DNA from 3 places in the Shewanella sp. SR43-4 genome. Region 2 is predicted to be linked to each of the others. Evidence: predicted binding sites of a transcription regulator. Region 2 holds the regulator's gene; each other region holds the start of a gene.
What was found. The regulator sigma-54, encoded in region 2, starts transcription at its own class of promoters, with help from an activator protein. The targets are predictions, from matches to a motif close to GTTGGCACGNNNNTNGNNT.
Positions count from the first base shown of each region.

Region 1 (10,618 bases), on a different contig from region 2:
ATTTACTCATCGCGGCTTATCAGGCCCCGCGGTACTGCAAATTTCAAACTACTGGCAGCCAGGTGAAGCCATTTCTATCAATTTATTACCGGGTGAAAACGCGTTAGACAAAATTGAATTTGCACTGAAACATCATCCGAAACAAAGCTTGCGTAATACCCTGAGCCAATGGTTACCTAAACGCTTGGTCGATGCGCTGTTTGAAGAGTCGCTATTAGATAAAGCGCTAAATCAACTGGGGCACGGCGAGCGTGAAAAGTTAGCAAACGAATTAAATAACTGGTCAATTATTATGAATGGCACAGAAGGTTACCGCACCGCAGAAGTGACTTTAGGTGGTGTTGATTCTAATGAGCTGTCATCTAAAACCATGCAAGCTAACAAAGTACCAGGATTGTATTTTATTGGTGAAGTAATGGATGTAAGTGGTTGGTTAGGCGGGTTTAATTTTCAATGGGCCTGGTCATCCGGTGTCGCGGCAGGGTTGGCGGTTTAGATTTGTGTAGAGACAATAAAGTTTGCCCGTAAGCACTAAAGTTTGCCCATAGTGGCTTTTGAGACAATGTTTTTTCTGGGTGGAATATATCTGCATATGTTTTAAATAATTGTTAACGATAACAATAGCCGCATTTTTTGCTAAACCGATTCATTGAACTGGATCGGTTTTTTTATAACTCAAGCTTGTATATGTAAATAATCATATATACACTCAGGTGTATATTTTGTATTGCGTGTTAGTGAGTCAACAATGAAAAAGAAAACGGTGTTGTTTCTCTGTACTGGCAATTCGGCGCGCTCGCAAATGGCTGAAGCCTTACTAAGAAGTAGAGCTGCGGATCTATTTGATGTATTTAGTGCTGGCACGCAGCCTGAAGATATTGACCAAAGGGCCATTGACGCTATAGCTCGCTTTGGCGCTGACACTCGGGGTTTGGTGTCTAAAAAGTTACAAACCTTTGCTGGTAAAACATTTGATTACGTGATTACCCTTTGTGACAAAGCCAATAACGAATGTCGTAGTTATCCTGGCGCGGGTAAGCAACTGGCGTGGGACTTTCCTGATCCTAAAAATCGCGCAGGTGAACAAGCATTTTTGACCACCTTAAATGACATCAACAACCGCCTGACGATGTTTTTGTCAGTGGAGCAACCAACTACAGAGCCAATGTCGCTAGAGACTCAGTCTGCATTGAATGCCGCTGAATTCTCCAGTATTGATCCCCTCGCGTTTTATAAATGCCTTACCGATGACATTCGCTTAAAAAGCTTAATGTTGACCCATTACCACGGTGAATTGTGTGTGTGTGAGCTAATGGCAGCGCTCAATGAAGATAGCCAACCTAAGGTGTCGCGTAATTTAGCCTTGTTAAAAAAGGCTGCGATTATTAGCGACAGAAAAAATGGTCAATGGGTGTTTTATCGCATTAATCCTAACTTACCTCTATGGGCCAAATCAGTAATAGCACAAACCACCGAAAACAACCTTGGGTTGATTATGTCGTCATTACAACGATTAGACATTATGCAAAATAGGCCTAATAAGGTGAGCTTTTGTCGCTAGTCTGATGTTGTCATTTTAAGAATACGTTGTGGTATACCTCGTGGTTTGGAGTCATTTGTATGGGAACGTTCGAACGGTTTTTATCGGTATGGGTTGGCTTAAGCATGTTGGCCGGAGTGTTGTTAGGTTTATGGCAGCCCGAGGTCTTTCAGGCTATCGCTAATCTTGAAATCGCCCACGTTAACTTGGTTGTTGCGGTGTTTATTTGGGTGATGATTTATCCAATGATGGTGCAAATTGATTTTTCGGCAATGAAAGATGTAGGTAAAAACCCTAAGGGATTATTACTCACCATTGTCATTAATTGGTTAATTAAACCCTTTACCATGGCAGCATTGGGCTGGTTGTTTTTTAAGGTGCTGTTTGCCGATTTGGTCGACCCTGCATCTGCGCAAGAGTATATCGCAGGGATGATTTTATTAGGCGTTGCACCTTGTACCGCAATGGTGTTCGTGTGGTCGCAATTAACTAAAGGTGATGCGAACTACACATTAGTGCAAGTGTCAGTTAATGACGTAATTATGATTTTTGCCTTTGCGCCAATTACTGCATTATTACTGGGTGTAAGCGATATTCAGGTGCCATGGGAAACCTTGCTTATATCGGTATTACTGTATGTGTTGTTGCCATTATTGGCCGGTGTGACAACGCGTTACTTGCTTAATCGTCGTCATGGCTTAGCAGCTGTTAACTCATTTTTGGCCAACTTAAAACCGTGGTCGATTATCGGTTTACTGGCCACAGTGGTGTTGTTGTTCGGTTTTCAAGCTGAAGTGATTGTGTCAGATCCGCAAACCATTGGCTTAATTGCCATACCACTAGTTATTCAAACGTACGGTATTTTTATTATTGGGTACATAGCAGCTAAATGGCTGAAATTAGCCCATAACATCGCCGCCCCAGCTTGTTTAATTGGTACATCTAACTTTTTCGAGCTAGCTGTCGCTGTGGCGATATCGTTATTTGGGCTGCACTCAGGAGCTGCGTTGGCTACGGTTGTAGGGGTATTAGTTGAAGTGCCGGTGATGTTATCGCTGGTGGCCATTATCAATCGGACTCAACATTGGTTTAACCATTAATTAAGTCAGTTTGTGAATTCGGCTTTGTGAATCAATTTATGAACATATTTTGAAGTTACTTGTTGGAGTTAACCATGCAAGCTCATCCTTATGATGTTTTAGCGTTAGATAATGGCGCCAAGCTGATTTTTACCCCGTGTCCTGGTACCAAAGATGAAGCATTAGCTGCGTCAGTTGCCACATTAAAGGCGGCGGGTGCAAAAATGCTAATCACTTTGATGTTTGATGACGAAATGGTGCGTAATAAAGCGGAGGATTTACCCGCAGAATGTGCCTCACAGGCTATTACTTGGGTGCAATTTCCCATTGCTGATGATGCTGCGCCAGGGCAAGCGTTTGAAACTCAGTGGTTAGCCCATAAACTCCAGATTATTGAATTGCTGAATAACCGAAGCGCTATTGCAGTGCATTGTAAAGGCGGTTCGGGCCGCACGGGATTAGTCATTGGTCTGATATTAGTAAGCTTAGGCTGGCCTAAAGATAAAGTGATTAATGCAGTGCAAACTCTGCGACCCAAGGCGCTGACTCATCCGGTTCAGCGTGAATATTTTGATGCATTTAATGGTTAGCATGTAGTGACTAACCTTTAACATTACCACTTAAAAATCAGAGCAAGCTTAGGACACCATTATGACAATAAAAATAGGCATTAACGGTTTTGGCCGTATGGGACGTTTATCAATGCGTGCGGCGTATGATTGGGACGATGTTGAAATTGTGCACATTAATGATCCCGCTGGCGATGCTGCTACCCTTGCGCACTTAATGACCTTTGATTCAGTTCATGGTCGTTGGCATCATGAAGCGACACATGATGGTGATGCCATAGTGATTAACGGTAAAGCTATTCCTTGCAGTCGTAATGTGGCCACCCAAGACACTGATTGGTCAAAATGCGATGTAGTGATTGAAGCCTCCGGCAAGATAAAAACCAAAGTCTTGCTACAAGCTTACTTAGATCAAGGGGTCAAAAGAGTTGTAGTAACCGCGCCGGTTAAAGAAGACGGCGTGCTCAATATTGTGATGGGCGTAAATGAGCATTTATACGATAAAGCGATTCATCCAATCGTAACGGCAGCTTCTTGTACCACCAATTGTTTAGCGCCTGTGGTAAAAGTGATCCACGAAAAAATAGGCATTAAACATGGCTCGATGACCACTATTCATGACATTACTAACACCCAAACGATTTTAGATGCACCGCATCAAGATTTACGCCGCGCCCGTGCGTGTGGCATCAGTTTAATTCCAACCACCACCGGCTCTGCTACTGCTATTACTCATATTTTTCCTGAATTGAAAGGCAAGTTAAATGGCCATGCGATTCGGGTGCCGCTAGCCAATGCATCGCTTACCGATTGTGTGTTTGAAGTGGCTCGAGGCACAACGGCAGAAGAAGTAAACCAGCTTTTGAAGCAAGCAGCTGATAGCGAACTTAAGGGGATTATGGGTTATGAAGAGCGCCCATTAGTGTCGGTCGATTATAAAACCGATCCACGCTCAAGTATTATCGATGCCTTATCGACTATGGTGGTTAATGATACCCAAGTTAAGCTGTATGTGTGGTACGACAATGAGTGGGGTTACGCTAACCGCACCGCTGAGCTTGCGCGCAAAGTAGGTTTGGCGGACAAGGAATAAGCTAACATGGGGCTGTTAACTTTCAGTACATTGCCATCTCACATTAAGCAATATCTAATAATCACTGGTAATTATTGGGCATTTACCTTAACCGATGGTGCACTGCGTATGCTGGTGGTGCTGTATTTTCATCAGCTAGGTTACAGCCCGTTCAATATCGCGATGTTGTTTTTGTTTTATGAGATTTTTGGCGTCGTCACTAATCTTGTCGGTGGTTGGCTAGGGGCAAGGCTTGGCTTAAATAACACCATGAACATTGGCTTAGGGTTACAAATAGTTGCGCTAGCTATGTTGGCCGTACCAGCGGACATGTTGACCATAATGTATGTCATGGTTGCGCAAGCCTTGTCGGGTATTGCTAAAGACCTCAATAAAATGAGCGCCAAGAGTGCGATTAAAATGTTGGTGCCTAGTGATGCGCAGGGCAAGTTGTATCAATGGGTGGCCATTCTTACTGGATCTAAAAATGCGTTAAAAGGACTGGGGTTCTTTTTAGGTGGCATTTTGCTCACGCTATTTGAATTTCGCGGTGCAGTGCTGTTGATGGCAGCCTTATTAGCTTGTGTGTGGGTGATGAGTCTATTGAGCTTAAAAGCGGATTTAGGCAAAGCGAAAAACAAACCTAAATTTATCGATATTTTTTCCAAAAGTCCGGCGATTAATTTGTTGTCGGCAGCACGAATGTTTTTGTTTGGTGCTCGAGATGTATGGTTTGTGGTGGCGTTACCAGTGTTTTTAGCGGTGACATTTGAATGGGATCATTGGTGGGTGGGCGGTTTTATGGCGAGTTGGGTGATTGGCTACGGCATCGTCCAGTCATTTGCGCCTTATGTTACTGGTAAAAAACATGGCAAAGTACCAACAGGACGCGCAGCCTTTGTATGGGCTGGCTACTTATTACTTATTCCTGCTGCTATTGCTCTTGCGTTGCACTTTAACTTTTATATCCACGTGACATTAATTGCCGGATTAATGCTATTTGGCGCTGTGTTTGCCATTAACTCGTCACTGCACAGTTATCTGATTGTTAGTTATGCAGGTCATGATGGCGTGTCACTTGATGTGGGATTTTATTACATGGCCAACGCCATGGGACGTCTTATCGGCACCGTTCTTTCGGGGTTGGTGTATCAAATATACGGTTTAGAAGCTTGTTTGTGGATATCGAGTGGCTTTATAGCGCTAGCAACATTAATATCATTTAAGCTGCCGTATACGTTGTAATGCTTGGTGTTATTCTGGCGGCGCTTATGTTGATTCTTTTTCATTGCTCCTTTCGATACTGGTTCGCTAGTATCTGAAACTCTTACCGGAAACATCGGTAAAAAGTGCCTACAAGTCTGTGGCTCTTCCATAGCTCATTTTTCGATATGAAATTAAATTCTTTATAATCATAGCTTTAATTTTTTATTTACTGTTGGCACGATGTTGGCATTAGTAAAAACATAGTCGTTGTGTAAATGGTTAATTCTCAGATGGTTAGGTATGAGGTCGATATCAAAAGGATTAGCACATCACGCACCATACTGTAAATCGTACACCAAGGAGGTTTTTATGTTGGGCTGGACATTAATGTTTTTAGTTATAGCCGTTATAGCAGGACTATTGGGTTTTACTGGTATTGCTGGAGCCGCAGCAGGGATCGCCAAAATTATTTTCTTCATCTTTATTGTATTACTGGTGATTTCATTATTATCCAGTGCGATTAGAGGTAAAGGTCCCCGAGCATAGTAGGTAACCTGAGCTCTGAAGCCGAGTTAAGGTTAGCGACAAAACGTTATTCGATTACAACCATCATCTAGGAGATGAATATGAAATTATTAAAATTACTGACAATGGCAAGTTTAATGGTGTTTTTAACGGCTGGTTTATCAGCATGTTCAGACAACAAAGCTGAGAATGCTGGTGAAAAAGTGGATGAAATGATCCAAGATGCTGGTAATGCTGTTGAAGATGCATGTGAAGATGTAAAAGAAGGCATGAAGTCAGAAGATCCAGACTGTTAAATACAGTGCAATCTGATTAACTATTTAATCCGTTCAGAGCCGTTAGGTTATTAACGTAAAGTACATTGATGTCAAAGGTCACGACTTGTTTAAACTCATATAAGTCAATGTGGAATGCTTAAGAGCGTGGCGCGAAGTGATTAGATAGTTATAGTGATAAGTATTGTCTTAAGCAGCACTCATGTGCTGCTTTTTTTAAAAAAGGAGGACCACAATGCTCACCCGTATCCATATTAAATATTATTATACCCTTGGTACGTTATTGGCTGCGTGCTTATGTGTGGCGCTTCCTTATGTGTTACTTAAGCTTGTTTTTGCGTGGCTTGCATTATCTTTAGGCTTGGTGAGTTCGGCGTATTGGTTTAATAGTGCAGGTATTTTCCGTAAACGCCAAGATGGCAGTATTCCTTGGTATATAGGTTGGAGCTTTATTCCGTTTTTATTGGGTTGCCAGCTATATAACGCCTGGGCGAGAAAAAATGACAAAGTTCCTGCAATACAAAAAATTGATAAGCAGCTGTATTTAGCCTGCCGGTTGTTTTCGGGCGATATTGACCGACTTAAGCATGAGAAAATTGATGCTATTTTAGATGTTACTGCAGAATTTGATGCATTAGAGTGGACTCTGGTTGATGAAAATATTGCCTATTTAAATATTCCGGTATTGGATCACAGCGTACCTAGCGTCGCACAGTTAAATCAAGCGATTAATTGGTTACATAACCAAGTCAGTAATGGCAAAAATGTCGTAGTACATTGTGCATTAGGTCGAGGGCGTTCGGTGTTAGTGCTAGCCGCTTACTTAGTGTGCCGTGAGCAAAATCGTAATGTTAATGATGTGCTGAAATCTATCAGTAGTATTCGTCAAACCGCGCGGTTAAATAAATGGCAGTTAGCGGCCGTCGAAAAAATGCATCGCCTGAATCAAATTCATATCCATAAACGTGCTTGGTTGATTGTGAACCCAGTGTCAGGTGGCGGTAAGTGGCATGATGAAGCCGATCATATAACTCAAACCTTGAGCGATTATTTTCAGCTTGAAGTCTTATATACCACTAAAGACAAGTCTGCGGTGCAACTAACCGAACATGCCAAAAAACAGGGTGCTGATATTATTGTTGCTTGTGGTGGAGATGGCACAGTTAACGAGGTTGCATCGGTGATTGTCGACAGTGATATTTATCTAGGTATTATTCCTATGGGCACCACTAATGCACTTAGTCACACCTTGTTTGGTATCACCAGTAAGTTAGTACCGGTATCGCAAGCGCTTGATATTTTGATTCAAGGTTATTCTCAGCGCATAGATACTGCCATGTGTAATGAGCAATTGATGTTGTTGCTAGCGGGCTTGGGCTTTGAGCGGAAAATGATACAGAAAGCCGATCGCGACCGCAAAAATGAGCTCGGACAGTTGGCTTACCTTAATGGTTTGTGGGAGGCGATAGATGAAAATCAGCCTTTGTCGATGAAATTACAGCTTGATAGTGGTGACATTCAAATGATTAACACCACGAGTTTAGTGATTGCCAATGCGGCGCCATTCACCAGTGTATTAGCCCAAGGAAATGGTGAACCCAATATTACCGATGGTTTGTTAGACATTACTTGGATTGAGTCCAGTGAGACATCACCACAACAATTATTGAGTATGACCGAGCTATTATTTGCCGGATTAACAGGCGAGCGTGAAGATGATCAGCAGAGTGGAATTCATCATGAGCAAGCTAAGACGATTCAGTTGAGCACGGACTCGTTGTGCAAATATGTTATTGATGGTGAGTTATTTGAGTCTGAAGATTTATGCATCAAGGTTAAACCTAAGTCATTAAATGTGTTGCTGCCTCAAGCGAGCAAACACATTTAATCACTTAGCACGCTGTTAAGGTTCGTCAGGACTCGTTTGGTCTTGGTATTTACTTAACTTGTTATAAAGGGTTTTAACGCTGATACCTAATTGTTTTGCAGTTTCATTTTTATTGCCCATAGATTCATCAAGGGCCTGATAAATTGCAGCTTTTTCTAGTTCGTCGAGGCGCATGCCCACAGGTATTTGTACGCCGTCAGTTAACGGCTCTGTTGAAGGTTCTAGCGATGACACCATGATATGGCTCGGTAAAATTTCGTTTTCTGCCAGAATATATGCACGTTCAATAGCGTGTTTCAATTCGCGGACATTACCAGGCCATTTTTGTTGTTGGATCAGGTTAAGAGCATCATCTGAAAACATTTTTGTGAGTTTTTCAGCTGTGTTTCGATATGCCAAAAAGTGCTGTGCGAGTCCACTTATGTCGTTGTTACGGTTGCGTAATGGTGGCACTTGGATGGGAAAATGCGCTAAACGAAAATATAAGTCTTCGCGAAAATGACCCGCATCAATAGCGTCGGCTAGATCGCGGTTAGTGGCGGCAATAATACGAACATTGGCTTTTTTAAGATGTTGTGAGCCTACCGAGCGATATTCATTATTTTCGAGTACGCGTAGTAATTTTACTTGGTGTTCTAACGGCATTTCGGTTACTTCATCAAGAAATAAGGTGCCGCCTTCTGCCTGCTCAAATACACCACGGTGATCTCGATGGGCACCAGTAAAAGCGCCTTTTACATGGCCAAACAGTTCGCTGTCGACCAGTTCAGGGCTTAATGCACCACAGTTAATTGCGATAAAGGGTTCGTCGACTCTATGACTAGCCAAATGAATAGTATTGGCAACGAGCTCTTTACCTGCACCGCTTTCACCAACGATGAGCACGTTGCTCTCGGTGACAGCGACTTTACGAATAGTGCGATATAACTTGTGCATCGCACGCGATGAACCAACCAATAAACCATATTGGTCTAGTTCACTCGAAAAAGGCTGTTTTTGCTTAGTCGATTGCGATTTGAAGTCTCGGGCAAAGTCTTCTAGCGTGTCGTTAATCACATCAGCATCGTAAGGCTGGCGAAAATGATAACCAGCCGTTTTTGACATTAAATGATCTAAGTTGGGGTTTGGCTTACCTTCGGTTAAGAAGATGAGCTCAATATCAGACATTATCGAACTGTCAGTTAGCTCAGCGTATTCTTGTTGGCTTAATTGTGACAGTTCAATGATAGCAACGTCTATTGAGTTACTCTTCAGTTGGTCTAACCAGGACTGGTCAACTGAGCTGGCAATCTTATTAAAGTGCTGGCTACTTGGTAAAGCAAGTAGACGAGCTTCACCTTCTTGACGGTGTAAATGGTAAAAAAGTGTTGGACGTGGCATGCCGATTCACTCCCTGTGGTATGTAGTCCAATGTTTGTCTCGGGTGTCGTGTGACAACTAAAGACAATCATTCAGTGTTGTTAGGCCATTAACGTGTAACAAAATATTATAATAACACTAATAATCAGATGGTTAATTAAATTTTGTCCATGTGCAGACGTGCTTATGTTTAGGCTTTGCTTACATAATATGTGCTGGATCTCTATAGGTTATACAACCTATAGAGCAAAGTACTAGTTAAATTATCGAATACAGGAGGATTTGCGTTGAAATCATATACTCGAGACGAACAAGTTGAGTCCGATGTGTGGCTTTTGCATGAAGCGATTGATTTATGCCAAGAGGGCGAGCAATTTTATGCCCAAGCAATACTAGGGGCCGACGATTACAACATTAAGCGGGTTTTTATCCATATGGCTGACATTAGAAAATGCATGCTAACGCGTTTAACACCATTATTTACGTTGATGCGATCCAGCCAAGCAAGACCTATGGACAGTAAAACCTTTCACCAACAATCTTCATATAAACACTATGCTAAGGCTGAACACCTGATACAGGATAAACCATTACCGCAGGTGATTGCAGTATTGGTTGAAACTGAGCAACAAGTATTAACTCAATTAAAGTACGCCGCTAAAAAAACTAAAAATAAGCGTGTCGCAGGGCAACTTGCCGAAGGCATTGCTTGGCTACAGATGAGTTTTGATACCATGAAACACCTTTCCGTTGCAGGTAATTAGTCTGCGGGTAATAAAAACGCCTGATAATGTTGATTCTCAGGCGTTTTTTGTTGATGTTCGCTTCGTCACCTTTTAAGTCTAGTCGAGGTTAAGCCACTCTTGATTGCCATGAGGAAAAATTTACCTAGTATCGGTAAAAAAGTCCGATAACATTACTATTAAAAGTCATCATAGCAATGAAAAAATTTAATTAGTTGTTATTTTACATGTGGTTATAATTGTTGGCATGATTCGCGCATTATAATCCTTGATATTAACAACGGAGGAAATCTTTATGAAAAAGACCACATTATCTGTAGTAATGAGCATCATGTTAGGTTCAATGGCATTCGGTGCAAGTG
Region 1 is NZ_JACJEB010000010.1:10,275-20,892, forward strand. Features, by position in the region: gene H5123_RS12620 (NAD(P)/FAD-dependent oxidoreductase) at 1-496, shown strand, start outside; gene H5123_RS12625 (metalloregulator ArsR/SmtB family transcription factor) at 749-1,561, shown strand; gene arsB (ACR3 family arsenite efflux transporter) at 1,621-2,640, shown strand; gene H5123_RS12635 (tyrosine-protein phosphatase) at 2,715-3,209, shown strand; gene H5123_RS12640 (ArsJ-associated glyceraldehyde-3-phosphate dehydrogenase) at 3,271-4,281, shown strand; gene arsJ (organoarsenical effux MFS transporter ArsJ) at 4,288-5,505, shown strand; gene H5123_RS12650 (DUF1328 family protein) at 5,836-6,012, shown strand; gene H5123_RS12655 (hypothetical protein) at 6,093-6,287, shown strand; gene H5123_RS12660 (diacylglycerol kinase family protein) at 6,502-8,154, shown strand; gene H5123_RS12665 (sigma-54-dependent Fis family transcriptional regulator) at 8,170-9,534, opposite strand; gene H5123_RS12670 (hypothetical protein) at 9,801-10,277, shown strand; gene H5123_RS12675 (BON domain-containing protein) at 10,552-10,618, shown strand, end outside.
Region 1: a site for sigma-54 is predicted at 5,698-5,716, ahead of H5123_RS12650 (DUF1328 family protein). Genes of this name have one in related genera too.

Region 2 (10,618 bases):
AAGGCATCCACAAAACGATTACGTTGATCGACGGTCGTATCACTTAAATACTGCCCCATCACTTTATAAGCAGCATATTTATAATCGACGTAAGGCATAAGCTCTTCACGAACAATAACTTTTAAATGACTTAAATCATCATTAATTAAGGCTTTATCTGCTTTAAAACGATCAAAAGTCATATTGGCGACTTGTTTGATCATCTCATAAGGATCACGGGTATTGACCTCATCATTAGCAGCCATTGCACCTTGGCTGATAACCGCACTGCCTATTAGGCATAGCGCCATAACATGATTAAAAAATGTTTTCATAATTGGGATCCTATTTATCTTTAGATGACATGCTATATAAAAGCTGACCAATTAAATCTTCTAAAATCAATGCACCACGTGTGTCATGTACTTTATCGCCATCGGCAAGCATCGAAATATCATCGTCCATAAACCCAGGCGTTAAACCAATAAATTGCTCGCCAAGGAGTCCTGAAGTCAAAATAGCTAAGCTGCTTGTTTCCGGAAATTGATCAAAGCGCTTATCCATTGTTAATGTCACTATTGGCACCAACTTATGGGTATCGAGAGTAATATTGGTTACACGACCAACCACCACACCACCCACTTTTACTGGCGAACGTACTTTTAAGCCGCCAATATTATTAAATTCAGCGACCAAGTTATAAGTCTGGTCATTAGATTTGACTTGAACATTAGCAACATTGAATACTAAGATGCAAAAAGCCAACAAACCTGACAATAAAAACACGCCTACCAATAACTCTATTTTCCGTGTCAACATACTATTAAACCACTTAAATTAATCTAAACAATGAAAAAATCTTAATTTCCAAACATGATTGCCGTAAGCAAAAAGTCCAGCGCTAGAACAGCTAAGCTTGCCTGCACAACAGTTGAAGTTGTCGCACGGCTGATACCTTCTGGATTAGGTTGGACTTCATAACCTCTGTACAAGGCAATCCATGTCACCACCACACCAAAAATAGTACTTTTAATCAAACAATTAACTATGTCTTGTCGCCATTCAACCGATGCTTGAAGAATAGACCAAAATGCACCACTATCAATGCCTTTCCATTCTACACCGACTAAATGACCACCAAAAATACCGACTAAACTAAACATTAACGCTAGCAATGGCATGCTGATGACGCCTGCCCAAAAACGCGGTGCAATAATTTGTCTTAACGGATCTATCGCCATCATTTCTAGACTCGACAACTGCTCAGTCGATTTCATTAAGCCAATTTCAGCCGTTAAAGCAGAACCTGCTCGGCCAGCAAATAATAACGCGGCAACCACTGGCCCGAGTTCACGTAATAAGCTTAGTGCCACCATAGGACCTAAACTTTCTTCAGTACCAAACCCAACAAGAATATTGTATCCCTGTAGCGCTAATACCATGCCAATGAACAAGCCAGACACTAAAATGATCACCATGGAACGGACACCAAGCACATAAACTTGTCTAACCAGAAGTGGCATGCCTTTTTTAAAATTAGGCACACGTACAATCGCGCGCCATAACATAATGCCCGCTCGGCCATAGCCCAACACTATTTGCAGTGCATATTTGCCGATATCGGCAATATAATCAGTTGCGCCCACGAAGTAGCTCCTCTTGATAATCCTCTGCAGGATAATGGAATGGCACTGGGCCATCTGGCGCGCCTTGAATAAACTGAACTAGTTGTGGATTATCAGATTGACGTAATTGCTCTGGTGTACCATGAGCAATGACTTTTTTGTCTGCAATCACATAAACATAATCTGCTATACCCAATACTTCATCAACATCGTGAGACACAACCACCGAAGTGAGTTTTAATGAGTCCGACAACTCACGAATAAGTTTAACTAACATACCCATGGAAATGGGGTCTTGTCCTGCAAATGGCTCATCATACATCACCATTTCAGGTTCAAGTGCAATCGCCCGAGCTAATGCGGCTCTTCGCTGCATGCCACCAGATAACTCGTTTGGCATCATATATGCTGCGCCGCGAAGACCGACAGCTTGCAGCTTCATCAATACAATTGAACGGATAACATCTTCTGGAAGTCCAGAATGTTCTCTCAAGGCAAAGGCCACATTATCGAATACGTTGAGATCGGTAAATAATGCACCACTTTGAAATAGCATGCTCATGCGCTTTCGCAGTTGAAAAAGATCCTTACGCTTAAGCTGATGTATATCATGGCCATCGAACAATACTTGCCCGCTATCGGGAATTAGCTGCCCACCAATTAATTTTAATAGGGTCGTTTTACCAATACCACTAGGCCCCATGATTGCTGTTACTTTACCTTTGGGGATCGACAAAGAAATATCTTCATAGATAACGCGCGAACCATGACTAAAGGCCAAATGGTTAACTTCGACCAAAGGTTTATTATTCGATTTACTCATATCAGACATTGGCGTTGAGGAGATAACAGCCTTCCTTGCATTAAGTTTAAGCGCAAATTGTACTGTAATTGTCGATTAAGCGACAACTATATCCATATAAGCACATATGATTGTCAGTACAATTACTGGGCAATGCTTTCAATTTGATACAAATCCAGCGAAAATGCTCGTCAATTAATTACCACTATCGGAATCACATGCTAGTTAATATCCTAATGTTAGTCGTCGGCCTTGCAGTTTTAGTCTGGAGTGCGGATAGATTTGTTTATGGCGCTGCCGCATTTGCGCGTAATTTAGGCTTACCTCCCATGTTAATTGGACTCACTATTGTTGCGATGGGGAGTTCTGCTCCTGAAATGTTTGTTGCTGCCACAGCCTCAATGGATGGCATGCGTGACACCGCGATTGGTAACGTCCTAGGTTCTAACATAGCTAACATTACCTTAATTTTAGGATTAACCGCATTACTGGGTGCGATTAGCGTAGGCTCACAAACCTTAAAACGTGAAATACCTATTATGCTCGCAGCTACTGTATTTGCAGGCTTTACCTTGCATGATAATGTATTAACACGAGTAGAAGGTATCATGCTGCTTGTAACCCTTTTAGGGTTAATGGGATATTTTATTTGGCAAGCAACTCATGATAAAACCACCGACAGCTTAGATACTGAAATGGACTCTGAGATCCCTAAAGATGTACCAACCTTTCATGCTATCATTTGGCTTACAGTCGGTATTATATTACTCCCGCTATCAGCTGGTTGGATGGTTGATGGTGCCGTGGGTATTGCAAAGTTTTATGGTTTGTCCGATCTTGTCATCGGTTTAACCATTATTGCAGTAGGGACAAGCCTACCAGAATTAGCAGCCTGCATTGCTGGCGTGTTAAAAAAAGAACACGATCTTGTCATTGGTAATATCGTTGGATCGAACTTATTTAATATTCTTGCTGTGTTGGCATTGCCAGGGTTAATTTCCCCCGGGGAAATCGATACATCGGCCAGCGGCAGAGACTTCTACATGGTATTAGGCACCAGTGCAGCATTAGCCGTTTTAGTATTATCAAGTGGCGCTAAGCAACAACTGACTCGTTGGCATGGCACACTATTATTAATCACCTTTATTGCGTACCAAGTGATTGTATTTCAGTCTCACTAGATTGGGGCATGAAGGTAAAGTATTCAGCTAAAAGAGAGAACCGTATGGTAAATCAAACTCAATTTCGTCAGTGGGGCCGTAAAGTCATTGATATTGAAAAGGCTGCCCTAGATAATTTATATCAATATGTAGACTCAGTTGAGTTTGGTCAAGCATGTGAACTCATCTTGCAGTGCAAAGGCAAAGTGATTGTTATGGGCATGGGGAAATCGGGGCATATTGGTAATAAAATATCCGCGACCTTTGCCAGCACAGGTACACCGGCATTTTTTGTTCATCCAGGTGAAGCAAGTCATGGTGATTTAGGCGCATTGGCTAAAAACGATATTGTGCTTGCCATTTCTAATTCAGGTGAATCGAGTGAAATACTGACATTAATGCCAGTAATACAGCGAATGGGCGTACCGGTTATCGCAGTAACAGGTAAACCAGACTCTAATATGGCGCGTTTATCTAAAATCCATTTGTGCATTGAAGTACAAGAAGAAGCATGCCCGTTAGGGTTGGCACCAACCTCGAGTACCACAGCAACTTTAGCAATGGGTGATGCATTAGCCATTGCCTTATTGCAAGCCAAAGGCTTTACTCGAGATGATTTTGCTTTGTCACACCCTGGTGGATCTCTGGGGCGAAAATTATTATTAAAAGTCGATGATGTTATGCATAAAGGCGATGATTTACCCATAGTGCATAATGATATTTGTATTACTGAAACGCTGTATGAAATATCCAAAAAAGGCCTTGGTATGACAGCTGTTGTCGACAGCGAAACAACACTGGTTGGTATTTTTACTGATGGCGATTTGCGCCGAGTTATCGACGCCGAAGTCAACCTTCGCACCACTCCGATAGCTCAGGTAATGACCCAGAATTGTGTCACCTGCCCTAGCGGTATTCTAGCGGCACAAGCACTGCAAATTATGGATGAGAAAAGTATTAACGGACTGATTGTAGTCAATGAAAAACATCAACCGATCGGGGCATTAAATATGCTCGATATGGTTAAAGCGGGAGTCATTTAATCATGTCAGAATCAACCACCAGCCACCAAGGATTTTACGGCCCTATCAGCAATGATATTTGGCAACGCGCTCAAAAAATCAAACTGTTAATCTGTGATGTCGATGGGGTATTTTCAGATGGCCGTATTTATCTCAGTAACGCTGGCGAAGAACTCAAAGCGTTTCATACTCGCGATGGTTATGGTGTTCGATCTATCCTGACAAGCGGAATGCACGTTGCCGTCATTACTGGCCGCAAATCAAAGATTGTCGAAACTCGCATGACCGCGTTAGGTATTAAACATATTTATCAAGGTATTGATAACAAGTTTGAGCCATTTGAACAACTCCTATCACTGTATAATGTCAGCGCAGACGAAGTCGCTTATATTGGCGATGATATGGTAGATCTCCCAGTTATGAAAGCAGTTGGTCTTGCCGTGTGTGTCGGTGACGGGCACCCATTTGTTAAGCAACATTGCCATATGACCACCTCTCTTAATGGTGGCCATGGCGCGTTACGAGAACTCACTGATTTACTGCTTTTAAGCCAAGATAAATTTGCCAGTGCTCATGGTATGAGTATATGAATAGAATCACTCTAGGTATTGTGGCTTTTTTTGGACTTGCTTTTTTCCTCTACTGGCAAGCGCAAATAAAACGCAGTGAAATGGATGCTGTGAAAGTTCGTGGTATTGAACGTCCAGACTTTGTAGCGGATAACCTACGCACCACAGAATTTAATAAACTCGGTTTAATTGCTAGTCGAGTCAGTGCCGAACACATGGAGCATTACGCCTCAAGTGACATTACTCACTTTACTAAACCTGTTTACCTCATTTACCCTGAAAACGGCCAAGCGCAATGGCAATTAAGCGCAGATAGAGGCCAATTGAATAAAAATACCAGCCAAGTCATATTAGAAAATAATGTTATTATTGATGCCATTAATATAGAAGAACCCCTGCAGTCACTCAGTACCCAAGCTGTTTCGGTGGATTTAACCACTATGATCGGCACCTCACAAGAGATGGTGTACATCAAAGGTAAAGGGTTTATTATTCAAGGTTTAGGTCTACATGCTGACTTGAATTCGCAAAAATTATCGCTACTCAGCCAGGTAGAAGGAACATATGAGCCACATTAATCGCCTCAACACTCACGCCAATGTTATGTTATTTGGCAGCATATTTTGCCTGCTGAGTTTACCTACCATAGCGAAACAAGGTGATCTTCAACAAGAGTTGAAAATTGCCTCAGTAAGCCAGTCTGCTGACATTAAAAATAACCAAATTGTTTTTAATGGTCCTGTTACCGTTACTCAAGGCACTATTAACATTAATGCTGATGAGTTACGGGCGTTTACTCCCGAAAACAGCACCAGTAAAAAACTCATCGCTATAGGCAACCCTGCAACGTTTTCACAAGAGTTAGACGACGGTCAAATTGGTACCGCCAGTGCCAACGAAATAAGCTATGATCTTGCTACCACTACACTGACATTGACAGGTAATGCCAAACTGGATCAATCTGGTAGCCAAGTAACCGGTAACCGTATTAAGTACAACATTAACGCTCAAGAGCTGATTGCTGAAAGTACTGGTACAGGGAAAGATCGCGTTATTACTATTATTCAACCTGAGAATTTCCAAGACGAGACTGCACCAAAGCAAAAGCTCCCTGAAATTCCTGTTAAAAAGCAGATCAAACCATGACCCAAATAACCCTAACGGCTGAAAATCTAGCTAAAAGCTATAAAACTCGTCAGGTTGTTAAAGATGTGAGTTTAACCGTTAAAACAGGCCAAATTGTTGGTCTTTTAGGCCCCAATGGTGCAGGTAAAACAACCACGTTTTATATGGTTGTCGGCTTAGTGCAAAGCGATAAAGGTCGGATCTTAATTGATGATGACGACTTAACCGCCGACCCAATGCATCTTAGAGCTCGCAAAGGGATTGGTTACTTGCCGCAAGAAGCCAGTATTTTTCGCAAACTGACCGTATACGACAATATTATGGCCGTATTGCAGACTCGCAAAGAACTCACTACCGACCAACGGATTGAGCAGGTAGAGCATTTATTAGAAGAATTCCATATCACTCATATTCGCGACAGCCAAGGCATGTCGTTGTCTGGTGGGGAACGTCGTCGAGTAGAGATAGCGCGCGCGCTGGCCGCTAATCCTAAATTTATTTTGCTCGATGAGCCTTTTGCGGGGGTTGACCCTATTTCTGTCATCGACATAAAAAAAATCATTCAACAGCTTAAAAACCGCGGCTTAGGGGTATTAATTACCGATCATAACGTACGTGAAACCTTAGACGTCTGTGAGCGCGCTTATATTGTCAGCCAGGGCAATTTAATTGCCGAAGGCACACCTGATGAGATATTGAGTAATCAACAAGTTCGGGCTGTGTACTTAGGTGAACAATTCAAGCTATAGTTACTTTACTGGCCTTTTAGTCTATCTAACTCATTTCATTGAACGATATCTAAATAGCGTTAAATGTCATTGATGTATGTGACAATCGATTACAGTTTTCGAGATTGTCATTTTTATGGAAATCATCTAGGGATAAGCGGTAAATGAAAGCGTCACTCCAACTCAAAATGGGTCAACACTTAACCATGACCCCTCAATTGCAGCAAGCGATCCGCTTACTGCAATTATCGTCATTGGAGCTACAGCAAGAAATCCAACAAGCATTGGACTCAAACCCATTGCTTGAAATAGAAGATGAGTTTTCTCAAGCAAAAGACTCAGTAAAAGAAAGTCGCGACCAATCGGACACCGACTTTAGTGACAACAGCGTGGTCAATATAGAAAAAGACACCTCAACAGTCGACACAGCAGAATCCATGACCAAAGAAACCATGGACGATTTAGCTATGGATACCACATGGGATGAAGTGTACACCGCCTCACCAATGTCAGGTTCAGGCAGCGCTAGCATGCGCGATGATGATATGCCATTCCAAGGTGAAACGACTGAAGGCTTATATGAGCATTTAGAGTGGCAAAAAAATCTCACACCATTTTCTGACACAGATCGAGCGATTGCTACCGCGATCATTGATGCCATTGATGAACGCGGTTACTTAACCCAAAGCACTGAAGATATTCTCGAAGCCATGGGTGATGAAAGTGTCGAACTAGATGAAGTTGAAGCGGTATTAAAACGTATTCAACACTTTGATCCCGTTGGTGTTGCCGCACGAGATTTAAGCGAATGTTTATTCATTCAATTAGCCCAATATGCCGACACAACCCCACATATAGACAATGCCCGTCTGCTCATTAAAGACTATTTAGATTTAATTGCTGGGCGCGATTTTAGATTATTGATGCGCAAAACCAAGCTCAAAGAAAACGAGTTGCGTGACGCGATCACCTTAATCCAGTCACTTAACCCTCGCCCGGGCTTGTTAGTCACCGCTATTGATGACGAATATGTTATTCCTGATGTAACCGTACTAAAGAAGAATGGCCGTTGGGTTGTAGAGTTAAACCCAGACAATATGCCTAAAATTGGCGTTAATCAACAATATGCAGCCATGGCTAGAAGCAGTAAAAACTCTGCCGATAGCCAATTTATTCGCGGTCATTTACAAGAAGCTAAATGGTTCATCAAGAGTATCGAAAGCCGCAATGAGACCTTATTGAAAGTCGCCAATTGTATTGTGCAATTTCAGCAAGGTTTCTTTGAATATGGTGAAGAAGCCATGAAACCTATGGTACTCAATGATATTGCTGAAGCAGTAGAAATGCATGAATCGACTATTTCACGGGTTACCACTCAAAAATATATGCACACACCACGTGGGCTATTTGAATTAAAGTACTTTTTCTCTAGCCATGTCAGCACCGACGATGGCGGAGAATGCTCATCTACCGCTATTCGTGCTTTTATCAAAAAACTGGTTGCAGCAGAAAACCAGCAAAAGCCATTAAGTGACAGCAAAATGGCCCAACTGCTGGCAGATCAGGGGATCAACGTTGCGCGTCGTACGATTGCAAAATATCGCGAAGCGATGCTCATTCCGCCCTCAAACCAACGTAAGAGTTTATAACCTACAAAGCAACGGAGGATTTTTATGCTTATCAATATGACAGGTAGAAATATCGACATTACCGAATCTTTACGTGAATACGTTCAAGGTAAATTTTCAAAGCTTGAACGACACTTCGATCAGATCAATAATGTACACGTTGTGCTCAATGTAGAAAAATTACAACAAAAAGCAGAAGCTAAAATCAACCTTAATGGTGCAGAGATTTTTGCCATGTCAGAAAGCACTGATATGTATGCTGCAATAGACGCCCTGATCGATAAACTCGACCGTCAGGTAATTAAACACAAAGAGAAGTATACAAAACACTAACGATGGAACTTTGTACCATTCTGCAGCCGGAATGCACTACCTGTGCCACACCGGGCAGTAAGAAAAAAGTACTGGAACTCATCAGCAATTTAGTCGCTGCCCAGTACCCACCCCTATCTTCGCAAGAGGTTTTTGAAAGCCTATTAGCGAGAGAGAAAATGGGTAGCACAGGTATAGGAAATGGCATTGCGATACCTCATGGTAGATTAACGGCCATAGAACATCCGATCGCAATATTTATTAAATGTGAAGAAGCCATTGCCTTTGATGCAATCGATAAACAGCCCGTGGATATTTTATTTGCTTTGTTAGTACCTGCAGATCAGTGCCAACAGCATTTAAGCACGCTATCAAGCGTGGCTCAAAAATTAAGCGATAAGCAAATATTGAAACAGCTTCGTAAAACTCACGACTCAACAGAACTTTATCGGGTTATTACTGCATGAAACTTGTCATAGTATCGGGACGTTCAGGCTCAGGAAAATCTGTTGCTCTAAGAGTATTAGAAGATCTAGGGTATTATTGTGTTGATAATTTGCCTTTACCACTGATTGGCATATTACTGGCTCAGCTCAAAGGTAATAATGATCTAGTGGCAATTAGTGTTGATGTACGCAACATTGCCGAGCAAGGTAAAGTCCTTCAAGATCAACTTGCCTTACTTGAACATGACACTGAAATTATTAGCTTCTTTTTGAATTCTAATGATAAAGTGCTACTCAAACGCTATAGCGAAACGCGTCGATTACACCCGTTATCTAAAAATCATATTTCACTGCAAGAAGCGATCATATTAGAAGGCCGTTTACTTGAGCCTATCGCAAAAATTGTTGATCATTATATTGACACCTCTGCCCTGAATATTTACGAATTAAGCGACCAAGTCAGGCAAATATTGTTAGGTAGTGTCGATAAAGAGTTAGTGATTAACTTTGAGTCTTTTGGCTTTAAGCACGGTATGCCAACAGAAGCTGACTTTATGTTTGATGTGCGCTTTTTACCTAATCCGCACTGGGAAATAGCACTACGACCACTCACAGGTTTAGACGAACCGGTACAAGAGTTTTTAGGTCGGCAACCTCTAGTGAATAAGTTTATCTGGCAAATTGAAAACTTATTTGAAACCTGGATGCCGCATTTAGAACGTAATAACCGCAGCTATCTGACTATCGCCATTGGTTGCACCGGTGGCCAACATCGCTCGGTATATATAGCCGATCAATTAGCAAAAAGGTTTAGACATGGCAGTAAACATACAGTTAATGCTCGCCACAGAGAATTAAATTTAACTGATACTGACAGCTAACTGAGCATAGGATCGCGCCAATGATCAAACTTGAACGCCAAGTAACCATTTCAAATAAATTAGGGTTACATGCTCGAGCTGCAACAAAACTTGCTGTTTTAGCGGGTGATTTTGATGCCAGTATCACGTTAACTCAAGGCGATAAAAACGCCAGTGCAGCAAGTGTACTTGGGTTATTAATGCTTGAAAGTGGCATAGGTAAAATGATCACAGTAACAGCCCAAGGCCCAGATGCTGAAGTGGCATTAAATGCCGTATGTGATCTGATTAATGCTAAATTTGATGAGTCTTGCTAAATTATTTAGTGATACTTTCACTAATTACTGATCGTTAAGCCATCA
Region 2 is NZ_JACJEB010000001.1:202,110-212,727, forward strand. Features, by position in the region: gene H5123_RS00940 (phospholipid-binding protein MlaC) at 1-290, opposite strand, end outside; gene mlaD (outer membrane lipid asymmetry maintenance protein MlaD) at 325-798, opposite strand; gene mlaE (lipid asymmetry maintenance ABC transporter permease subunit MlaE) at 840-1,625, opposite strand; gene H5123_RS00955 (ATP-binding cassette domain-containing protein) at 1,612-2,436, opposite strand; gene H5123_RS00960 (calcium/sodium antiporter) at 2,625-3,587, shown strand; gene H5123_RS00965 (KpsF/GutQ family sugar-phosphate isomerase) at 3,632-4,609, shown strand; gene kdsC (3-deoxy-manno-octulosonate-8-phosphatase KdsC) at 4,612-5,178, shown strand; gene lptC (LPS export ABC transporter periplasmic protein LptC) at 5,175-5,735, shown strand; gene lptA (lipopolysaccharide transport periplasmic protein LptA) at 5,722-6,303, shown strand; gene lptB (LPS export ABC transporter ATP-binding protein) at 6,300-7,031, shown strand; gene H5123_RS00990 (RNA polymerase factor sigma-54) at 7,175-8,659, shown strand; gene hpf (ribosome hibernation promoting factor) at 8,684-8,971, shown strand; gene ptsN (PTS IIA-like nitrogen regulatory protein PtsN) at 8,974-9,417, shown strand; gene rapZ (RNase adapter RapZ) at 9,414-10,277, shown strand; gene H5123_RS01010 (HPr family phosphocarrier protein) at 10,298-10,573, shown strand.

Region 3 (10,618 bases), on a different contig from region 2:
CAATACTCGGCAAATAAGCTATTAACGGTTAATCGCTGAGTTTTAGTATGTGATTTGGTTGCGGTATATATTGCCAGGCATAAAACCACTTTTTATTCTTTCTGTGGTTATTTTTGTGGCGTTTTTTTAGAGAGTTTATATGAAGTTATTAGCTTTAATGGGTATGAGTTTAGTGTTGATGCTGCCGTCATTCGCGCACGCTAAAGTGATTGGCGATATTGATGTGGTTGAGCAAATGACGGTTGCTGAGCAACCATTAATATTGAATGGCGCAGGAGTGCGCAGCAAGTTTTTTATTGACTTATATGTGGGCAGTTTGTATTTACCGACAAAAGTGCAAACCTTAGATGATGTATTGGCGCAGCCGATTGCGGTTATACAGTTAACCATTACCTCTGGAATGATTACCTCAGATAAAATGCGTGATGCAATTACTGACGGTTTTGATGCTGCTACCGACGGAGACACTCATTCTATCGCCAAAGATATTGAACATTTTACCCAGTTGTTTGCTGACGAGATTGTTGAAGGTGATCGATTCACTTTTGTGACTCAAAAAGGCAAGGGCGTCAGCAGCATTAAAAATGGCAAGGCTCAGGGGGATATTGCTGGTGAAGCATTTCGTCAGGCATTACTTAAGATTTGGTTAGGTGAACATCCTGCGCAACAAAGTTTACTTGGGGCCATGCTCGCTCAATAAATCTCCTGCTAGGAAGAAACGATAACAAGCGAGCACTGCGCTCAAGGTGGCACTTGGTTTGTTATCGCGTGTCATCGCTCGTATGGCTTGCTACCAAGATTTTAACGCTAGGCTGAAAAGTCATTCCCTAGCGTTGAAATGGTCGACGTTTTGCCTTTGTCATTGTAGGTCAAGCTTGAAGCGTTGCGGCTAGCTTGTAATGCTTGTGCGAATCTATTGAGGCTGGCGATATTGAGCTCAATTAAACTGGCATTTTGGCTATTGATGTCTTTGCACTCAGCGAGTATCGATTTTGCTTGAGCTACTTTTTGTGCCAGTTCAACATCTGTAGTGATCAGCGTGTGGTGTGGATGATTAGCCAGTTTTTCGTCAGTGGTTTTCATATTGAATAAACACTGGGTTTTATCTTTGGAAAGTGCCAATAATTGATCGGCGTCTTGCTTTTCTAACGCAGCTTTCTCTGCTGAAATCAGCTGTTTTAGTTGAACTAACGTCTGATTTTGCGTATCAAGCAAAGTATGCAGTTCTGTGAGTAATTGCTTGTTTTGCGGATCGATGGATTGTCCTGAGGATTGTACGTTTACTTGTGTCATAAGTTACTCTTGTTTTTTTAACTAACACTTCTCTATGATGCAAATGCGCACCTATTATTCTAGTGTTGTTAAAGCAAATTAAAGAGTAACGTTTAACGGTTACTCTTTGTCAAATGATAGACTGCCTAGCTCTGCTTCAAAACTAGCAATATTAGCCGCAAGTTTTTCTGGGTCGACTTTATATCGTCCTTCAGAGATAGCGAGTTTAATTTCAGCGACCTTTTTTTGGTCTACTTCAGGCAATGATGCCATTTTAGTTTGCGCGCCCTGAAGCTGTTGAGCTTGAGAGGTAATGCTAACCGAATCAGTTTTAACTGGAGTCGCTGTTTTTTGCGCCACAGCAGCAGTATCAGATTTGGTATTAGACTGCGTTTCACGTGCAGTGCGCAGTTGTGTATTAGTAGCAGTGTTATGCTTAATGTCAATTGCCATGGGAGGCTCCAGCGTAATTATCAGGTTTTCCAAACAGGCTATCGGCAGTCCAGGAAAAAACTTTAACTCTATTTTACATTCTTACTTCAACTTCGCCAATGCCAATTACAACTGCATCAAATTGTTTGCTCGTATTACTATTTTTTACTCTGATAACGTCATTGAGATTACCGTCCCGTAAAGCTTCACCAAGGGTTTTAATTTCAATATTAGCGGTTTTAGCATAAATAGAAATCGTGTCTCCTTTGCAAACAAAACACAGGTTATTACTTAAGACTGGTGAGTCTTTCGCAACCCGACGTTTTACTCTTGAACCAATTAATGAGTTGATATCTGAAAAAAATTGGCCTTTTAGACTATATTGATCAATATACATAATGTGTAAATGTTGTTGGTCAATAATTTGGTCTGGTGACAGTATCTGGTTTGCCGCGACAACGGGGTATTGAATTTCAACTCGAACTGAGAGATACATCTGCCATGGGTAGTCATAGTCTGGACTATTACAGCTCAGTTTTACCATATTATTGCGACTAATCGCTCGTTCACTGGCAAGCTCAGCCGTTATCGGTGGATAGCACCGCGGAGGATTGACACGACCTTCAAGGTTTTGTGGGGTGATTTCGACCTTAGCTTTTGAGTCTGCTTCGATTTTTTTTTCTATCGTCTCTTTAGCTAAGTCATAAATGGTCGATAGTGAGGGTGTTATTATCTCTTCGCTGGCAAATGCTGGCAAAAAAAATGTTATTGAACATAATAAACATAAAAAAAATACTTTCATAATGAAGATACTAGCTTGTTTTGCCAGAATACACCTATACTTTTAAAAACGGAAAATATGCGGGCTATCTCTGCATACACAATAAGCTAAAAAATATGTACCGATGACATAATAATTTCATTATGTCTCCGTCAAAAAAGTGTCAGCTCACAGTGTGTGAGTTAATTAATACAAATTAAAGCAAGTTGTATGCCCACTTTTTTAATTTAATGAATAGATAAGTATTCGCTGGGTTGTTGATGGTTTACACTCAAGGTTGGTAGGTCTTTAGCGATAAATGAGCTAGACGTAATCAGCTAACGTATTGTGTTGAACCTGGGTTTACTATAATTTTAATGAACAATTTTTATCCTTTTGGGTGACAGTTAACTACAAGGTCGTGTTATGTCGAGCATTTTAGATTCAGTCAATAAACGTACTCAGCTTGTCGGGCAAAACAGACTCGAGTTACTATTATTTAGGCTTAACGGCCGCCAACGGTTTGGGATTAACGTGTTCAAAGTGAAAGAGGTTTTACAATGCCCACCACTGACAACCTTACCGAAATTAAATCGTTATGTTAAAGGTGTTGCTCATATTCGTGGCGCAACGATTTCTGTTATCGATTTAAGTGCTGCAACGGGTGGTCGTCCACTGACATCAACTGAAAATTGCTTTATTATCATTTCCGAATACAACCGAAGCATTCAAGGCTTTTTAGTGAGTTCTGTTGAACGTATTATCAACATGAATTGGGAGGCAATTATGCCGCCTCCACAAGGTTCTGGTCGTTCTTCATATTTAACCGCAGTGACAGAGATAGAAGGCGAGTTGGTTGAGATTTTGGATGTTGAAAAAATTCTTGATGAAATTTCACCGGTTAAGACTTCGATCAGTCAAGAACTCAACGAAACTTTAACGATTGATAGAGAACAGCATTATCATATTATGGTTATTGATGATTCTGCAGTGGCACGTAAACAGATTATTCGTTCGTTAGAGTCTTTAAATCTGCAAATCGATACTGCCAAAGATGGTAGAGAAGCGTTAGAGATGTTGAAAAATATTGCCAAAGAAATGGATGATGTATCAGTGGAAATTCCGTTGATTATTTCTGATATTGAAATGCCTGAAATGGATGGCTACACTCTAACAGCAGAAATTCGTGATAATCCAAAGTTAAAGAATATAAAAGTCGTACTGCACACATCGTTAAGTGGTGTGTTTAACCAAGCGATGGTACAAAAAGTTGGGGCTAACGATTTTATTGCTAAGTTTAACCCCGATGAATTAGCCGCAGCGGTTAACAAACATTTGAGTTTATAATTGTTTAGAATTGAATAATATTGAACGTTCGGTCGGCTCATCGGCAAACATATTAGGAAGATAATGTGACAGATAAATCACTTGCTGAAGCAGAGTACAATCAATTTAGGCTGTTTTTAGAGCAGCATAGCGGTATTGTGTTAGGTGAGAACAAACAGTATTTAGTTCGTAGCCGCTTAGCGCCACTGATGGGAAAGCATAATTTGCCTTCTCTATCTGAGGTGGTTAAAAAGTCGATGAAACCGATAGAGCGTCAATTACGCGCTGAAGTGATAGATGCGATGACTACTAACGAAACCTTATGGTTTCGAGACCGTTATCCATTTGAGTTGCTGAGTAATTCTTTATTGCCTGAATACAGCAAGTTGGGCCGACCATTAAAAATATGGTCTGCTGCTTGCTCATCTGGGCAAGAACCTTACTCTTTAGCTATGACAGTGTTGGAATATCAACAGCGTAAACCTGGTGCTTTACCTGGCGGCGTGACAATTCAGGCAACAGATTTATCACCTTCTATGTTAGAGCGTTGTAAGAATGCTGAATATGATGGTTTAGCTCTGGCTCGTGGTTTGTCTGAAGAGCGTAAACGTCAGTTTTTTGATGCTTTACCGTCTGGCAATATGAAAGTGAAAGATAACGTAAAACGTTTAGTGAACTTCAGAGCACACAACCTACTTGAAAGTTATAGCTTATTAGGCAAGTTCGATATCATTTTTTGCCGTAATGTATTGATTTATTTTGCGCCAGAGGCAAAGGCTACCATTTTGCGGCAATTTGCTGCCGCACTTAATCCTAAAGGTATCTTATTCTTAGGTGCGTCAGAATCTCTTGCGGGGTTAACCGAAGAGTTTAATATGGTTCGCTGTAATCCAGGTATCTATTACCAGAAAAAAACCTAGCCAAAACAGTTAATTAGTTTCACCGCATGCCGACGCTCGTCGGCATGTTAGTTTTTTTATTTTATTCTCCCATTATAAAAATTGTTGGCATAACCTTTGCTTTATATCTATCAGTTAGCTGATGGAGGCAATTTTATGGCGATTAATTTCGATAATGCATTAGGTGTTCACCAATATTCTTTGGGCGTACGAGCTCAAAGAGCTGAAGTGATTTCAAGTAACATCGCCAATGCCAATACTCCTCATTATAAAGCTCGAGATGTTAATTTTGCTTCTGCTATGCAAGCAGCAAGCTCACATCAGAAGGGTTTGAGCATGAGTCAAACCACAGAAAAACATTTCGATTTAACAGCGTTAAGTCAACAACATGTCCAATATCGTGTTCCAAATCAAGCCGATACAGGTGACGGTAATACTGTTGATACGCAGAAAGAACAATCAGCATTTATGCAAAATGCGCTCGAATATCAAATGTCATTAGGCTTCCTTGAAGGTAAGTTTAATGGCATGCGTAAAGCTTTGCGGGGTGATTAATCATGAGTTTATTTAATATTTTCAATGTGTCTGGATCTGGTATGTCTGCGCAGTCAGTGCGTTTGAATACCACTGCCAGTAATATTGCCAATGCGGATTCTGTATCAAGCAGTGTTGATAAAACTTATCGAGCACGTCATCCCATTTTTGAGGCTGAAATGCTTAAAGCTAATAGCCAGCAAAATAGTTCGCCGGGTGTTAACGTCAAAGGCATTGTTGAAAGTGATAAACCATTAATAAAAGAATACTCGCCAGATCATCCAATGGCTGATGGTGATGGTTTTATTTATAAACCGAATGTCAATGTGATGGAAGAAATGGCCGATATGATTTCTGCATCACGCTCTTATCAAATGAACGTTCAGGTGGCTGATGCAACTAAGTCTATGTTGCAACAGACGTTAAGGATGGGTAAATAGTATGATTATTCAAGGAGGTAACAATGAGCCTCGTTAATTCTTACAGTCAGTCTTTACCGCAACAATCCAGTAGCACATCAAATACAAGTGCTACCACGAAAAGTTCTGTACAGACAAATACAACCAGCACTACTACTGGGAACCCTTTCCTTGACGGAATTCGATTACCTGAAGAAAGTGCGATCCCTGAATCAAAAGATCAGATGTTAAAGCAAGAAGATTTTTTTGCTTTACTCAGTCAACAGTTGTCTATGCAAGATCCTTTTAAACCGGTTGATAATGATCAAATGATTGCCCAAATGGCATCGTTTTCGACGGTTGATGGTATTTCAAATTTGAATGATGAGATCCTTAACCTCAATACGGTAATGAGTTCTAGCCAAGCGTTACAAGCATCAGGCTTAGTGGGTCGAAAAGTGCTTATCCCTTCTGATACCGGGGCAATTTCTACTGAAAGCCCTGAGATTAAAGGCGTGATCAGTACGCCATCTGCAATTGAAACGATTACGGTGAAAATTGAAGATGAGTCGGGGCAGCTGATCAAGAGTTTTAATGTTGATGGCAGTAAAGGCGGCAATGTTGATGTGACATGGGATGGCTTAGGTAAGGATGGCCAACCCGTTAAAGCGGGTAATTACTCGATAAAGGCCAGCGGTAAAGTTGATGGCACCGCAGAAGATTTAGCGGTATCAACTTATGCACATGTGACAAGTGTGTCATTGGGCACAGCGGCGACTGGGGCCATTTTGAATTTGCGTGGAGTAGGCGGAATTAAGTTATCTGACGTACTCGCAGTATCTGAAACATAGTAAGGCCTGTATTGAATTATTGGCTTTATTGATAAATGAATTAATTGTGAGAGGTGAACTATGTCATTTAACATTGCACTGAGTGGTATTGCTGCCGCGCAAAAAGACTTAAATACAACCGCGAATAATATCGCTAACGTGAATACTATTGGTTTCAAAGAGTCACGAGCTGAGTTTGCTGATGTGTACGCAAATTCTATTTTTTCGAACAGTAAAACTGCTGTCGGTGGTGGAGCAACCACCACTCAAGTGGCACAGCAATTTCATCAAGGTAGTTTGCAATTTACCAGTAATTCACTGGATATGGCGATCAGTGGCGGTGGTTTCTTTGTTACGTCGTCTGAGTTAGGGTCGCAAGATCAGTCATATACCCGTGCAGGGGCATTTAAAGTTGACTCGGCCAACTATATGGTCGATTCAGCGGGTAACTTTTTACAAGGTTTCCCTGTTGATGAAGATGGTAACTCGACTTCTGTGAGTTTAACCACAACTCAACCGATTAAGATCCCAGACACTGCGGGTAGCCCTGTGCAAACCGGAAATGTTGGTTTGCAAATGAACCTTAATGTGGGGGAAACCGCATTAGACCCAGCTAATTTTAATCCTGCTGATTCTGATACGTTTAATAATTCTACCTCGGTGACGATTTACGATTCATTAGGTGAATCGCACATTATGACCACTTATTTTATTAAACCGACCAATGGTTCATTTACAGGTGAAAGTAATTGGGTTGCCTTTTATGCAGTTGATGGCGACCCCGTTGATGTTGCGGCTGGCGCTGGTACTTATTCAACAGATACCAATGGTGATGGCACTGCTGATGCGACGGGTACAGCATCTGCTGCTAATCCCGATGGATTAGGTGGCGTCTGGTCAGGAGCTGTGCTTAAATTTAACTCTGTAGGTGCTTATACTGGCAGTGATCCGGCTAACATTACCACTGAAGCATTAGGTTCTGGCGGTGCAGGTGCTTTGGGCCCTGGAGCCGACGGCACTCAAACACTTACGATAAAATTTAATAATCCAACTCAGTATGCTTCTCCATTTGAAGTCACTGAATTGACTCAAGATGGTATTACCGTAGGGCGATTAACCAATGTTGGTATTGGGTCTGACGGTCTGATTACCGCTAGTTATAGTAATGGTTCAACTGTGCCGTTAGCGCGGGTGGCATTAGTACGTTTTGCTAATGAGCAAGGTCTTACTCAGGTGGGTAATACGTCTTGGAAAGCCAGTTTAGGTTCCGGCGCGGCATTAGCTGGTGAGGCAAATAGTGGTACATTTGGTAGTATTCGCTCTTCTGCACTTGAACAGTCAAACGTTGATTTAACCACTGAGCTGGTCGATTTAATCTCAGCTCAGCGTAACTTCCAAGCTAACTCACGTACGCTTGAAGTTAACAATACCTTGAACCAAACGATATTACAGATCCGCTAAATGATCCTTAGGCTATATAGGTGTTGCCGTTTACGGCAACACCTTGCCTTTTCCACCTCGTTACTTGTCCCCGTTATTACACCCCTCGTGTCGATAGAAGCTTTTTTGACACTCATGCGCTACCCATTAATTTTATTGATTAACTGATTCATACAGTTACATCTCAATCCTCTCACTTAAAAATCGTTGGCATGATGCTTGCTTATTCTGTGTATATAGTGTTTTTGCAGAAAGTTTGACGGAGCAAAAAATGGACAAATTTCTTTATATTGCCATGAGCGGCGCAAAGCAAGGGATGAATGCCCTAGCAGTGAGTGCGAACAATCTTGCTAACGCGAATACTGATGGATTTAAAGCTGACATGGTCCAAGCCCGTTCAATGCAGGCATTTGGTGAAGGTTTGCCTACACGGGTATTTTCGATGATGGAAAGCCCAGGCAGTAACTTTAATAGCGGCCCCGTTAAAACTACTGGTCGCGATCTTGATATTGCGGTTAAAGGAGATGGCTGGCTTGCTGTGCAGGCGGCTGATGGTTCCGAGGCATATACCCGCGCTGGTAGTCTAAAAATTGACAGTACCGGCTTGTTATTAAATAGCCGTGATCGTCCCGTTATGGGCGCTTCAGGTCCCATTGTGTTACCCATTCCAGTTGAAAAAATAGAGATTTCGGCCAACGGTATTATTTCTGTACGCCCTCAAGGGGCAACCGCAGAGGTAATAGAAGAGGTCGGAAGGATTAAGTTAGTTAATCCTGGTAACGAAAACCTTATGCGCGGTGAAGATGGTTTATTTCGTCTTATTGCCGGTGGCAATGCGCCAAACGACCCAGGGGTTCAAGTTGAAAGTGGTGCGGTCGAAGGCAGTAATGTTAATTCTGTGCATGAAATGGTCGCCATGATTGATATTCAACGTCAATACGAAATGCAAGTCAAAATGATGAAGAACGCTGAAGAGATTGATCGAGCGTCCACTTCCTTGATGAGAATTAGTTAGGAGTAATTATTATGCATCCAGCGTTATGGATAAGTAAAACCGGTGTCGACGCCCAACAAACCAATATTGCGGTTATTTCAAATAACGTGGCTAACGCCAGTACCGTGGGATTTAAGAAAAGTCGTGCAGTATTTGAAGACCTTCTTTATCAAACGGTTAACCAAGCTGGTGGCATTAGCTCAGACAATAGCAAGTTACCTAATGGTTTAAACATTGGTGCGGGTACTAAAGTGGTTGCCACGCAAAAAATGTTTACCCAAGGCAACATGCTGACCACAGATAACTCATTAGATTTAATGATTGAAGGTTCGGGCTTTTTTGAGGTGCAAATGCCAGATGGTACAGCAGCCTACACTCGTAACGGCCAGTTCAGCTTAGATGATACCGGCCAAATCGTCACACCAGGTTCTGGTTATGTGGTTCAACCGCCTATCACTATTCCAGAAAACTCCACCAGTATTACGGTGTCGGCCTCGGGTGAAGTGTCAGTGCAAACCCCAGGTACAGCTGCCAGTCAGATTATTGGCCAGTTAACCATGACCGATTTTATTAACCCTGCTGGTTTAGATCCATTAGGGCAAAACTTATACACCGAAACAGGTGCGAGTGGCACGCCTATTCAAGGTACTGCATCACAAGACGGTTTAGGTTCTATCCGCCAAGGCGCATTGGAAACCTCTAACGTTAATGTGACAGAAGAATTGGTTAACCTTATTCAAGGTCAACGTATTTACGAGATGAACTCCAAAGTTATCTCGGCGGTTGATCAGATGCTGTCTTATATTAATCAGAATCTCTAAGGAGCTAACATGATTAAATACATTGCGTTAGCGTCAGTATTGTTATTGGCTGGGTGCAGTTCTACGCCCAAGAAACCGATTGCTGATGATCCATTTTATGCGCCGGTATACCCAGATACTGTACCAACGCAAGTGGTGCCAACGGGATCTATTTATCTTGATAGCCAGGCATCAAGCTTGTATTCCGATATTCGTGCGCATCGGGTCGGTGACATCATCACTGTGACCTTAAAAGAATCAACCCAAGCGAAAAAAAGTGCCTATAACCAAATCAAAAAAGGCACTGACTTAACCGTCGAGCCTATTTATGCTGGTGGCAAAAATGTGTCTATAAGTGGTATCCCGCTCGATCTTGGTTATAACGACAGCATGAATACCAAGCGAGAATCAGATGCCGATCAATCAAACAGTTTAGATGGCAGTATTTCAGCCAACATCATTCAAGTACTTAGCAACGGCAATTTAGTTATCCGTGGTGAAAAATGGATTTCGATCAATAACGGTGATGAGTTTATTCGCGTCACTGGCATGATCCGCAGTGAAGACATCAACCCAGATAATACAATTGATTCTACACGAGTGGCTAACGCTCGTTTTCAGTATAGCGGTACCGGTACGTTTGCTGACTCCCAAAAAGTCGGTTGGCTGAGTTCATTCTTTATGAGTGACTGGTGGCCTTTCTAAGGAGTAATGCATGAAAACTAAATTGATCGTGTCGCTTGTAGCGTCGATATTAATGCTCAGCGCTTCTGCAAATGCAGAGCGGATTAAAGATATCGCCAGTATTCAGGGAGTACGAAGTAACCAACTAGTGGGTTATGGCTTAGTTGTTGGTTTGCCTGGTACCGGGGAGAAAACCCGATATACCGAACAAACATTTAGAACCATGCTAAAAAACTTTGGCATTAATTT
Region 3 is NZ_JACJEB010000008.1:110,148-120,765, forward strand. Features, by position in the region: gene H5123_RS11040 (chalcone isomerase family protein) at 140-700, shown strand; gene H5123_RS11045 (flagella synthesis protein FlgN) at 808-1,293, opposite strand; gene flgM (flagellar biosynthesis anti-sigma factor FlgM) at 1,393-1,725, opposite strand; gene flgA (flagellar basal body P-ring formation chaperone FlgA) at 1,799-2,506, opposite strand; gene H5123_RS11060 (chemotaxis protein CheV) at 2,891-3,811, shown strand; gene H5123_RS11065 (protein-glutamate O-methyltransferase CheR) at 3,877-4,710, shown strand; gene flgB (flagellar basal body rod protein FlgB) at 4,846-5,244, shown strand; gene flgC (flagellar basal body rod protein FlgC) at 5,247-5,663, shown strand; gene flgD (flagellar hook assembly protein FlgD) at 5,687-6,472, shown strand; gene flgE (flagellar hook protein FlgE) at 6,533-7,912, shown strand; gene flgF (flagellar basal-body rod protein FlgF) at 8,163-8,906, shown strand; gene flgG (flagellar basal-body rod protein FlgG) at 8,918-9,706, shown strand; gene flgH (flagellar basal body L-ring protein FlgH) at 9,716-10,390, shown strand; gene H5123_RS11105 (flagellar basal body P-ring protein FlgI) at 10,401-10,618, shown strand, end outside.
Region 3: a site for sigma-54 is predicted at 2,685-2,703, ahead of flgA (flagellar basal body P-ring formation chaperone FlgA). Genes of this name have one in related genera too.